Regions from separate parts of the Fulvimarina fulva genome, predicted to be linked through region 2. Evidence: predicted binding sites of a transcription regulator. Region 2 holds the regulator's gene; each other region holds the start of a gene.
What was found. Region 2 encodes PhoB, which activates phosphate uptake and scavenging genes when phosphate is short. Its sites were predicted from a motif close to TGTCATNNANCTGTCAT; they were not measured.
Positions count from the first base shown of each region.

Region 1 (3,102 bases), on a different contig from region 2:
CATAAAAGGCCGCCGGACTTACGGGTCCGGCGGCCTTTTTCATGTCCTGCAAACCGATCTCAGAGCCGTTTGCCGTCGGGCAGCGGACGAACCGGTACATTCATCCAATACTTCCCGGGACCGCGTAACCACCGACCACGTGCCTCATCACGCTCATGTCGCGCGATCGTTTTCCTCCTCACCCCCAAGTGACTGGCCTGTCACGGTGCAGCTTCTTATTTAAAACTGGTCACTGGTGGCCGAATGCCATCATCGCGGTCCAGTCTAGAAGGTTCGGCAATCGCTTTGCATAGTTCCGGTTTTTCATCGGCCTCGTTCCGCGAGCCATTCACGGCGCTCCGCGCTGTCCTGAAACCGGTTGTCCTTCTCGGCTTGGTTCTTTCGATAAGCGTGGCCACCGCACCCCACGCCCAGGAGATGGCACCGTCCGAAGAGGGCGTAAGCGTTGCCCATGTGGTCGAACTTTTCACCAGCCAGGGCTGCAGCTCGTGTCTCAAAGCGGAGACGGCGCTCGCCGAACTTGCCGGCAGGCCCGATGTGCTGGCACTCGCCTATCATGTCGACTATTGGGATTATATCGGCTGGGAGGACACCTACGGCTCCGCGGAAAACACGGCAAGGCAGGAGGCTTATGGGGAGAGTTTCAACCTCTCGACCCTTTTCACGCCTCAGATCATCATAGACGGCAGCGAACAGATCGTCGGCGCCGACAGTCAAACCATCCTCGAAGCTCTTCGGACAACACCGCCAATTGATCGAGACGGCGATGCATCCATTTCTGCCAGAGTCGTCGGTGACAATCTGAAGATCAAGGCCAGCATGGCGCAGCCGGTCGACGACGGATCGCTTCCGGTCCTGATCGTCGTGACCTATGACGAGCGTTCAGAAACCCAGATCACGCGCGGCGAAAATCTCGGAACGACGATCGTCGACACCAATCCCGTTCGCGATTGGCAAATTCTGGGCGCATGGTCGGGCGAGCCGATGAAAATCAGCCTGCCGCTCTCTACGCTGACTGCCAATGCCAATGGAAGAAACGGCTGCGCAGTTCTCATTCAGATGATGTCGCAAACTGGTAAACCGGGCCAGATTCTCGCCGCCACACGCCTTAACCTGAGCGCCCGAAACTGATACCTGCTTCGCCTTCAATTCTCGCCAAGAGACATGCCTCGTAGTCGAGACCACTTTGAAAACATTTGTCGGCACACCTATTTCCGTGTCACCATGCTGTCATGGTTCGGCATGAGCCCCTGGAACTCGGGTTCTTCCATGGGGCCGCGACACAGGTGAATCGACAAGGGGGACACTCGACCCGAATGACCGTATCGAGCGCCGCAGATGCATCCAACCTCATCACCTTTCCGGGGCACAGAGGCTCGGAGGCCCAAACAGTCTTCGATCGGAAGGAACTCTCGGAAATTCTAAAAGTCTATGGCCGCATGGTCGCCGCTGGCGAATGGCGAGACTACGCCATCGACATGCTGAAAGACCGTGCCGTCTTTTCGATTTTCCGGCGCAGCAGCGAGATGCCGATCTACCGCGTGGAGAAAACACCGAAGCTGGCGCGCAAACAGGGCGCCTTCCAAGTCGTCAACGCGGGCGGCATGGTCATGAAGCGGGGCCACGATCTGCCCACCGTGCTCAACGTCTTCGACAAGCAGCTGAAGACAGTCGAAAGCGACTGAGGCTGGCACATCCACGTTGTCGCCAAAGCTCGCAAAATGAGAGTGGTTCGAGCTGGGTAACGCGAAGGCCAGATCGGCACGGTTGCAACAGCGCCGTTAAGCGAGGAGATGGTGAACCGCGCCGGCTTTCCCGGAGGCTATAAACGCCGAAGTTCTCGTCGAAGACAAGACGGATTTCCACGCTGACTTTCTCGTCTTTCTTCTCACGATCGGATCGACAATCGGGATCGGCCTTCTTGGCGGCGTGCTCGCGATAGGTCGACGGAGCGATCGGTAGAACCCTGCAGATCGGCTCGACCCCGTAGACGCTGCGATGGTCTTCGATGAAGGCCTTCATGGCTTGAACCGGCGGTTGAGCTCCGCCTCGGCAAAATACGCCGACGCCTTGCGCAGGATCTCCTTCGCCTGACGCAATTCGCGGACATCACGGCGAAGCTTAGCCAGCTCCTCCTTCTCCTCGCTCGTCGGCCCAGCAAGCAGGCCGTCGCCACGCCCGGATTGGCGCACCCAGTTGCGAAGCGTCTCGCCCGAACAACCGATCTTCGAGCCAACCGACTGGATCGCCGCCCACTGCGATCCGTGCTCGCTACGGTGATCCAAAACTATCCAAACGGCGCGCTCGCGGAATTCAGGACTATAAGGGGATGATCTTTTCGTCATGGCTCCATTCTCTCAAGCGTTGGAGCCTCCGGAAAAGCCGGCGCGGTTCAATGATGTCGGTGAATGCGAAGCCGTTCCATGCGAACATTGCGCGTTGCCCGCCTTTGAAAGCGCCTCGCACATGGCGAGGATTGGTCTCTCTTTGAATGGAAGCGATGAAGCGAAATCTGGTAGTAACCGCCTGTCCCCCTGGCCTCCCCCGAGATGGCCTCGGCACAGGGATGCCATGCACCCTGTATGCTGACGCTTTTGATCATCGCGATCCAAGCCTCTATCCAGCGGCATACAACGTGTTTGTCCCAGGACCAGGGGGCACAGCCTTAATTCTCCCCTCACCGCATCCGTTGAATATGTCGATAGTCCGTGCGCGGAGCAGACGCTCTTGGAGCAGACCATCACGAAACGTTAGCAGTCCGTTCCGCCATGGGCTACCGCAAACGTCGCAGAAGATAACGCCAACACGTTGCGTCGCCGCGGCAACCGTTCGTCCTCCCCTACTCTTTTCACGCCACGTATCTCCCTCGGCGTGCTCCTTTTTGAGAGGTCATGAAGGGTGTGGAGCGTATTGCAAGCGCTGCTCCACCTAAGAGATTGCGGCCGCTGTGGAATGACGGATCTTGCGGATCCCACCCTTCTCGGCTTTCCCGCCACTTCTTTTTGTGGTTTTGAGACGCGTAAAAGCCCCGGTTTATGGCCGGGGCTTTTGTTTGTTTGTTGTGAAGAAGAAGATTTTTTGATCTTGGTATTTGCGGACCTG
Region 1 covers NZ_JBDJAC010000004.1:3-3,104, reverse strand. The annotation lists gene ABDX79_RS07120 (DUF1223 domain-containing protein) at 391-1,131, shown strand; gene ABDX79_RS07115 (DUF2794 domain-containing protein) at 1,317-1,685, shown strand; partial or broken gene ABDX79_RS07110 (transposase) at 1,813-2,345, opposite strand; AL1L pseudoknot at 1,948-2,064, opposite strand.
Region 1: a site for PhoB is predicted at 1,218-1,234, ahead of ABDX79_RS07115 (DUF2794 domain-containing protein). Genes of this name have one in related genera too.

Region 2 (3,102 bases):
CGATCCCGATCTCGACGTGGTCGAGCTTCGCGCGCGGGTCGGAATGGTGTTCCAGAAGCCGAACCCCTTCCCCAAGTCGATCTGGGAGAATGTCGCCTACGGTCCGAAGATTCACGGACTGGCCAAGAACAAGGACGAACTCGAGGAGATCGTCCATACGAGCCTCAAGCGCGCCGGCCTCTACAAGGAAGTGAAGGATCGTCTCGACGAACCCGGCACCGGGCTTTCAGGCGGCCAGCAGCAGCGCCTCTGCATTGCCCGTGCGATCGCGGTCTCGCCGGAGGTGATCCTCATGGACGAGCCGTGCTCGGCGCTCGATCCGATCGCGACCGCGACGGTCGAGGAGCTGATCGACGAGCTCAAGCAGAACTACACGATCGTCATCGTCACCCACTCCATGCAGCAGGCGGCGCGCGTCAGCCAGGTGACGGCGATGTTCCATCTCGGTGATCTGGCGGAATTCGGCGATACGGAGAAGATGTTCTCCAATCCCGATGACAAGCGCACCCAGGACTACATCACCGGTCGCTTCGGCTGATCGAGCCGCTGCTTGGCGGGTCCTGCACGTGCCGGGCCTGCCAAAGCAGGATGGCGAAACGTGTCATGACGTTTCGGATCACATCATGCGGCGGAACAAAGGCTAAGGGCGAAGTGCCGATCCCGGCGGATCGCATTCGCTCTCATACCGTATCCGGCCGATCAAGCCGGGGACGGTATCGAAGCCCCAAGCGGCGCGTGAGCGTCTTCAAATCCGTCATCGCGAAGCGATCAAACGGATTTCGTATCATGGGGCCAAACGCCCAATCTTTTGAGGGAGGTCAAGATGGCTTCGCATATCGTAACGTCCTACGAGGACGAGCTGAAATTCATCGTCCGCCGCATATCCGAGATGGGCGGGCAGGCCGAGCGGATGCTCGAACAGGCCGTCTCGGCCCTCGTGCGCGGCGATACCGCGCTCGCCCAGTCGGTCATCGCCGACGACGTGATCCTCGATGCGGCGCAGCGCGAGGTCGACGAGAGGGCGATCATGACCATCGCCAAGCGCCAGCCCATGGCGATCGACCTGCGCGAGATTGTCGGTGCGATCCGCATCTCGAACGATCTCGAACGCATCGGCGACCTCGCCAAGAATATCGCCAAGCGCGTACTCGCCGTTCACCACCACGCCCAGCCGAACCAGCTCGTGCGCGGCATCGAGCATCTGTCGGAGCTTGCGGTGGATCAGCTGAAGGATGTGCTCGACGCCTATGGAGAGCGCGACCACGAACGCGCCATCACGGTGCGTGACAACGACGAAGAGATCGACGCCGTCTATACCTCGATCTTCCGCGAACTCCTGACCTATATGATGGAAGATCCGCGCAACATCACCGCCTGCACCCATCTGCTCTTCAGCGCGAAAAACATCGAGCGCATCGGCGATCACGCAACCAACATTGCCGAGACGATTTTCTACATCAAGACGGGCGAAGAGATGGACGTGAACCGTCCGAAGGGAGACCGGTCGGCGACCGTGACCCAGAAAAGCATCGAGGAAGCTGTGGAAGGTGCAGCGGGATGAGCCTGCGTGTAACCGTCGTCGAAGACGAGGAGGCCCTTGGCGTTCTCCTGCGCTACAACCTCGAGGCCGAAGGCTACGACGTCGAGGTCATCGCGCGCGGCGACGAGGCGGATCTGCGCCTCAAGGAGGAAGCGCCCGACCTTCTGGTCCTCGACTGGATGCTGCCGGGCCTTTCCGGCGTCGAGATCTGCCGTCGGTTGCGCCAGCGCCCCGAGACGGCACAGCTGCCCGTCATCATGCTGACGGCGCGCGGCGAGGAGAGCGAGCGCGTTCAGGGGCTTTCGGTCGGCGCGGACGACTATATCGTCAAGCCCTTTTCCATGCGCGAGTTCACCGCGCGTGTGAAGGCGATGATGCGCCGCGCAAGCCCCGAAAAAGTGGCGAGCGTCCTGTCCGCGGGCGATCTCGAACTCGACCGTACGTCCCACCGGGTGCGCCGTTCGGGCCGCGAGCTGAAGCTTGGGCCGACCGAATTCAAGCTGCTCGAATTCTTCATGCAGTCGCCCGGCCGTGTCTTCACCCGCGAGCAGCTGCTCGACGGGGTCTGGGGCCGAGACATCTATGTCGACGAGCGAACCGTCGACGTTCATGTCGGCCGCTTGCGAAAGGCGATCAACCGGGCGCGTGACCGCGACCCGATCCGGACCGTGCGCGGAGCGGGCTATGCGCTCGACGAGCAGTTTCTCGCCAGCAAAGCCGCGCCATCGCGCGCGAGACTGAAGGAGGCAGGGTAGCGCGCTCGTTCGGCGCGCCCTGTCTCCCCGTTCATCACCAAAGGTCATAGGCCAATCGCCAAACGTCATGCCTGGCGGATTGCCTTGCATGCTATCGCCTGATTGCAGGGCGAGCGTCGGCGCGCGGCTTTCCCCTTGTTCCGATGGAGTTCGCCGAATGACCGTTGCCTCACCGTTTCACGGGCTGTCCGCCTTTCCGATCACACCGGCGGATCGCGAGGGCCGTGTCGATACGGAACTCCTCGGACATCTCGTCGAGCGTATCTGCCGCGCGGGCGCCGACTCCATCGGCCTTCTCGGCAGCACCGGCACCTATGCCTATCTGAGCCGCGCCGAGCGCCGCCGGGCGGTTCGTGCGGCCGCCGAATGTGTGAACGGCCGTCTGCCGCTCATCGTCGGCGTCGGTGCGCTGAGAACCGACGAAGCCCAGGCCCTTGCGCGCGATGCGGAGGAAGCGGGCGCGGATGCCCTGCTGATGGCGCCGGTCTCCTACACGCCGCTGACCGAGGAAGAGGTCTACCAGCACTTTCGCACTGTCGTGGGTTCGACGGCCCTCGACCTCTGCATCTACGACAATCCGAGCACCACCCGTTTTGCCTTCAGCCACGGTCTTCTCGAACGCCTTTCGAAGGTCGATCGGATCGTCGCGGTGAAACGGCCACCACCGTCCGACGGTGATTTCGGCGGCGAGATCGCCAAATTGCGGTCGCGGACGGGATTGGCGATCGGCTACAGCGCGGACTGGACGATGGCGCCGGCCCTTCTTGCCGGCGCCGATGGGTTTTACTCCGTCATCGCGGGCATGAT
Region 2 covers NZ_JBDJAC010000006.1:224,187-227,288, forward strand. The annotation lists gene pstB (phosphate ABC transporter ATP-binding protein PstB) at 1-538, shown strand, start outside; gene phoU (phosphate signaling complex protein PhoU) at 824-1,561, shown strand; gene phoB (phosphate regulon transcriptional regulator PhoB) at 1,558-2,295, shown strand; gene ABDX79_RS10785 (dihydrodipicolinate synthase family protein) at 2,453-3,102, shown strand, end outside.

Region 3 (3,102 bases), on a different contig from region 2:
GAGATCGAGCTTTTCGGCCGGAGAGCCGTCACGTGTGATATCCATCGCGCCGGTGATCTTTGCGGGCGTCTGAGACGCGTTGATCGTGAAGATGCGCGGCTGGCCGGCATAGAAGGAGTCCGATACCACGTAGAGTGTGTTCGCATTGTCCGGGTCTGCAGCAAGGCCGGACAGCGCGCCCCAGCCGAGCGGCGTGCCATCCTGGTCCTCGGAGACGATCTGCGGATAGGCCGGCTCCTGGTCGGCGCGTTCATAGATCATGACGTGGGAGCGTGCGCCGCCATCCTCAGCCAGATCGGCCTCGTTGGAGGTGACGAAGAGGTTGCGCGACGGAATGGCGACGGCGCCCTCCGGTGCAATGCCCGATGGCAGAACCTGCAAGAGCTCCGGGTCGCCTTCGCCGATCCGGTAGACACCGACCGCCGATCCGCGCTCCGACAGAACGAAGAGCAGCTCTTCGTCGCCGAACTCTGCCGCTTCCAGACCTTCCGGCTCGACGCCCTTGGCATCTGAGCGCTTGTCGGGATAGTGGCCGGCGCGGATCAAGGCATATTCGAAGGCGTTGCCCGCCTCGTATTCGACCGTTCCGTCCTTGTTCCAGATGGTGAAGGAACGCGAACCGCCCTCATAATCGCCTTCATTGGCGGAAGCGAAGCGGTTCTCGTCGATCCACTGGACCGCATCGGGCTCGCGCTCGCGACCTTCCTGGCTGTCGGTGAAGGAGAGAGTCTTGTCGTCCTTGGCGTCGATTCCTTCAAGATCGACGGTGCCGGCCGAAAAGTCGTTCGTGATCTTGCCGGATGCCGCATCGACGATGGCGAAATGATTGTTCTCCTGAAGCGAGACGACGATTTCGTTGGCGGCGTTGAAATCGACGAATTCCGGCTCGGGATCTGACGGAGCGATTTCGGAAAGACCCGTCATGTCGACGGTCTTCATCGTCGCGCAGTCGGCCGCACCGTTCGCAAGGGACAAGACGACCAGCGAGCCGGCGGGAAGCTGCGGAAGCGCGCCGTCGTTCAGGTCCTCGTCGCGCTCGTTCTCGATGGCGACCGCTGCAAAGGTTCCGTCCGGTGAAACCGCAACCGAATCGGGCTGGCCAGGAAGATCGCAGGACGCCGTTTCGGTGCGATCACTCAAGGACACGATGGCAAGCCGGCCTGACGGGTTGGTGAAGCTTTCCGACGTGTTCACGCCGACCAGCACATTGCCCTCTACGGCGGCGACCGACGTGGGCTCGCCTTTCAGGGACAGGAAGCCGAGCGGGGCCGGCGCGTGGGCATCGGAAATATCGACGAAGCCGATGCCGCCGGCCGGGCTGTCCGAATAGACGAGCGTGTTACCGCCCTTTGCTGCCGTGATGATCTCCGAGGAGGTCTCGGTCATCGGATCCATATCGGCGGGCAGGTTTTGCGCGACGGGAAAGGATGCGATCCGGTTAAACATCGGTTCGGCGAGCGCGGCGCTGGCAGCGGTCAGAACCGAGGTGGCGCAGAGGGCTGTGAGGATTGGGCGCAGCATCGGGCGGCATGTCCTTCGTTGAAAGAAAGCGGTGATGATGCGTGAATGGGCTCCTTCTGTAACAGTTGGATGACGAAGCGGGCTGTTCTGTCGGACAGCACCCGGGGGAACGCGGCGGCTTGTCTCCCGACTGGCGACTCGTCTCGCGCGCGCGGGAAGCTATTTCATCAGCCATGAAGCCCTTCGCCGATCTCATCGATGCCCTGACCCTGACGCCGTCGCGCAACGGAAAACTACGGCTGATGGTGGAGCATTTTGGTGCCGAGCCCGATCCCGAGCGCGGGCTGGCGCTCGCGGCGATCACCCGCGATCTCGATATCAAGTCGGTGAAGCCAGCGATGCTGAGGGAACTCGCGACCGAGCGGATGGACCCGGTGCTGTTCGGCTATTCCTACGATTATGTGGGCGATCTCGCCGAAACGATCTCTCTGGTCTGGCCGGCACCCGAACTGGACGCGGGGGAGGGGGCCGGGCGCGGCCCCACATTATCGGAGGTGGTCGAAAGCCTGAATGGGGCGACCCGGCAACAAGGGCCGAAACTGGTCGAAGCCTGGCTCGACCTCCTGGACTCGTCCGGTCGCTACGCTCTTCTGAAGCTTGTCACAGGTGCCATGCGGATCGGCGTGTCCGCCCGGCTCGCCAAGCAGGCGCTTGCTGATTTCGGCAAAGTGGACGTCGCCGAGATCGAGGAGCTGTGGCACGGGTTGGCCCCGCCTTACGAAGACCTTTTCGCATGGCTCGAAGGTCGGGCGGACAAGCCGGTTTCTGCGGCCAAGGCGCCGTTTCGGCCGGTGATGCTGTCGACGCCGCTGGAAGAGCCCGACTACGGGAGCATTTCGGCGGAGGATTATGCCGCCGAGTGGAAATGGGACGGTATCCGCGTCCAGGCGAGTGCCGAGGGCGGCGTCGCCAAGCTCTATTCGCGAACGGGCGACGATATTTCCGGTGCCTTTCCCGATCTCATGGACTTCATGACCTATAACGGCACGCTCGACGGTGAGCTCCTGGTCGCCGTGCCGACTGAGGAGAAGTCCGGCATGCCGGCAGTCGAAAATCATGCGGGCAAGCGCGGCGACGATATCGTGGTCGGCACGTTTTCCGATCTCCAGCAGCGGCTCAACCGCAAGACCGTCTCCGCCGCGATGCTGAAGCAGTATCCGGTTTTTCTGCGGGCCTATGATCTGCTGTTCGACAACGGGGAGGACCTGCGCACGCTGCCCTTTGCCGAGCGGCGAAAGCGGCTGGATGTCTTTGCCAAGACGCTGGAGCCGACGCGGTTCGATGTCTCGCCCTTCGTGCCGTTCGAAAGTTTCGACGACCTGTCCGCGCTGCGGAAAGAGCCACCGCATGCCGTCATCGAAGGTTTGATGCTGAAGCGCTGGGACTCCGTCTATGTGCCCGGCCGGCCAAAGGGGCCGTGGTTCAAGTGGAAGCAGGACCCTTATCTGGTCGACGCGGTGCTGATGTATGCCCAACGTGGCCACGGCAAACGGTCAAGCTTTTATTCGGACTACACGTTCGGCGTCTGGACCGGCGAGATGGATGCGCCCGAGCTGGTGCCCGTCGGCAAGGCCTATTTCG
Region 3 covers NZ_JBDJAC010000002.1:181,670-184,771, reverse strand. The annotation lists gene ABDX79_RS04445 (esterase-like activity of phytase family protein) at 1-1,521, opposite strand, end outside; gene ABDX79_RS04440 (cisplatin damage response ATP-dependent DNA ligase) at 1,695-3,102, shown strand, end outside.
Region 3: a site for PhoB is predicted at 1,580-1,596, ahead of ABDX79_RS04445 (esterase-like activity of phytase family protein). Genes of this name have one in related genera too.

Region 4 (3,102 bases), on a different contig from region 2:
AGACAAGGTCATCGCGGTCATCAACGTCCTATTTTGCAGAAGACGAAAGAGAAACTGCGCCGGATTATCGCTCGTTCCCCTGTCATTTAAAGTTTATCTTTGCTTGTCATCGCGAGTCAATTCGTCTCCGCCTTATTTTCGGCGGATTCGATGCAGTTGGCAAAGAATGTGGTTGTCGCCGGCCAATCGGAGAAGACGCCCCTCACGCCGATATCGCTCGAAAGGACATCGAGAAGCTTCAGCATGTCGCCATCGGACGTCGTGATGTCGTTGATCGACTGGTAGTACCATCCGCCGCCGGCGGCGAGGGGACCGGAGCGCTCCAGCGACCAGGCGATGATGTCGAGACCGGCCTCTTTCGCTTCCCGTGCATAGGGTGAGGGAACGATCTCCCCGTCTTCGGCGGTGACGAGCATCCAGAGCGGCGGCGCAATGATCCGAACCCCGTCGTCGGCAAGCGACTGCATGGTCGGCTCGAATGTGTCAGGCTTCATCGGGTCGAAGCCGTCGAGCGTTTCGTAGCGATCGTCGAGATAGACGGCCTGCTGTCCGAACTCCGGAAATTCCGCGATCCAGAACTTCACATCTGCGAGATTGAAGGACTGGGGGTAGACGTCGCCCGGCGAAACGCCCGCGTCGATATAATCCTGGATCATCTGCCGGGCGTAATCGGCCTGGCTGTACTCGCCCTCGAACGGCATCTCGACCTCGGGGCCCTTCAGCTCCGGGGTGAACTTGCGGCCGAGCGACTTGATGAGTTCGATCGAGTCCTTGTGGGTCATCAACGTGCCCGGCGAATAGAGCGTGGTGCGCCAGTCCGCGAGGCCGCCCTGATAGTCTTCGGCGGTTTCGGCCGCCGGATCGAAGGAATCCATCTTGGCGTTCAGCGTCTGGAACTCGGCAAGCGTCAGGTCTGATGTGCAGCACTTCGCCTGCGCTTCCTCGCCTTCGCCCGTGCCGGTGGCGGCAGTGAACGGCGTGGTGCATTTCGCCGCAAGCTCCGGACGGGTCAAAATGTCGGTCGTCGTGTGGAGATCGCACTGGGCATGCCGGCAGACAAGCTCGCGGTCCTTCGTGAAGGCGACGTCGCATTCGATGATGCCGGCGCCCTGCCGGGCCGCGGCGATATAGGACTCGCGGCTGTGCTCAGGAAATTGCAAGGGCGCGCCGCGATGGCCGATCGACCAGTCGCTGGCCTTCATCGGCTGGCCGAGACAGGCCGAAAGCTTCGTCTTGAGGTCTCCGTCCTCCAGCTGATCGACGAGATAGCCGGGCCGGACGCCGATCTCGGCGGATGCGGGCATTGCCACCGCGCCCGTGCCCTGATTCTGGGCGATCGCGGGCTGGAGGAAGGCAAAGCCGGTGAGGGCCGTCGCAAGGGTCAAGGTCGCGCGCATGAAGGTTTTCCCGTGATCGTGCGGAGCCAGCGTCTTGAGGAGGGAGATAGAGACGTTTTACGACAGAGGAACGACAGATGGCGGACTTTTGAAACCGGTTTGACCGCTTAGGGATGATGGCTTTTATCGGTGCCGCCGTGCCGCGCGCGCACCTATACGCAGATCCAGGTGGATCGGTCGGCTCTCTTATCACTTACCCGTGGGTAAAAGATGACGGCGCGCCCCCTGAGCTGTGGGCCGATTGGACTTGTCGCTCACGGTTTCCTGAGCCAGTTCACCAGAGGGTAGCAAACACTTGGTGGAGGATGTCGCGCGATGGCAACGACTGATCGGTCGAAGGACCGCAAAGAGGGTGTTTCACGTGAAACGAGCGGCGAGGGCGCGACAGGCACGCTCAAACTCGTTCCGGCCCTTGTTGGTATCGCTGCCTTTGTCCTTCTCCTTTTTCTTCCCAAACCCGACGATCTTTCGATAGAGGCCTGGCGCGTCGTCGCCGTCGCCACGCTCATGGTGATCTGGTGGCTCACGGAGGCCGTGCCGGTGCCCGCGACCGCCCTCGTCCCTCTCGTTCTCTTTCCGCTCACCGGCGCCATGTCCATGAGCGCAACCGCATCGCCCTATGCCAATCCGACGATCTTCCTGTTCATGGGCGGATTCATGCTGGCGGGTGCCATGCAGCGCTGGAATCTCCACCGTCGGATTGCGCTCAACATCGCCTCGCGCACCGGCTCGCGCCAGCACCAGATCGTTGGCGGCTTCATGATCGCCACCGCCTTTCTCTCCATGTGGGTCTCGAACACGGCGACCACCGTCATGATGCTGCCGATCGCCATCTCCGTCATCGGCCTCGTCGGCGACGAGACGGGCGATGAGAAGGCGACGAAGCTCTTCGCCCTCTCCCTGCTTCTTGGTGTCGCTTACTCCGCCTCGATCGGCGGTGTGGCGACGCTGATCGGGACGCCGCCGAACGCGCTTCTTGCCGGCATGCTCAGCGAAAACTACGGCTTCGATCTCGGCTTTGGCCGCTGGATGCTGATCGGCCTGCCGGTCTCGATCCTGATGCTCGTCATCTCCTGGCTGATCCTGACGAAGTTCGCGCTGCGTCTGCCGACGCATGAAGTCGAGGGTGCAGACAGGATCATCGCGGATGAACTGAAAGGCCTCGGCAAGATGTCGCGTGCCGAAAAGATCGTCGCTGCCGTCTTCATGACGGCCGCCATCCTCTGGATGACCCGCTCCTGGCTCCAGAACTTCATCCCGAGCCTCGACGATGCGGCCATCGCAATCGGGGCGGCACTGGTTCTGTTCCTCGTTCCGACTGGAATGAAGGACGAAGATGGCATGCGGGTCGCGCTGCTCGACTGGAAGACCGCTGCCAACATTCCCTGGGGCGTGCTGATCCTGTTTGGCGGCGGGCTGACGCTCGCGGCCGCCGTTGCCGGGACCGGACTCGATCGCTGGATCGGTCAGGCAATCGGAAGTTTCGCCGGGGCTCTGACGATTTTCGTCCTCATCGTCATCGTCGCCGGGATCATGATGATCCTGACGGAATTCACCTCCAACACCGCGACCTCCGCCACCTTCCTGCCGCTGCTTGCCGCGCTCAGCCTGAACATCGGCGAAAATCCCCTGCTTCTGGCGATCCCCGCCGCCCTGTCTGCCTCCATGGCGTTCATGATGCCGGTTGCGACCCCGCCGAATGCGC
Region 4 covers NZ_JBDJAC010000015.1:57,492-60,593, reverse strand. The annotation lists gene ABDX79_RS17295 (glycerophosphodiester phosphodiesterase family protein) at 117-1,397, opposite strand; gene ABDX79_RS17290 (SLC13 family permease) at 1,713-3,102, shown strand, end outside.
Region 4: a site for PhoB is predicted at 1,457-1,473, ahead of ABDX79_RS17295 (glycerophosphodiester phosphodiesterase family protein). Genes of this name have one in related genera too.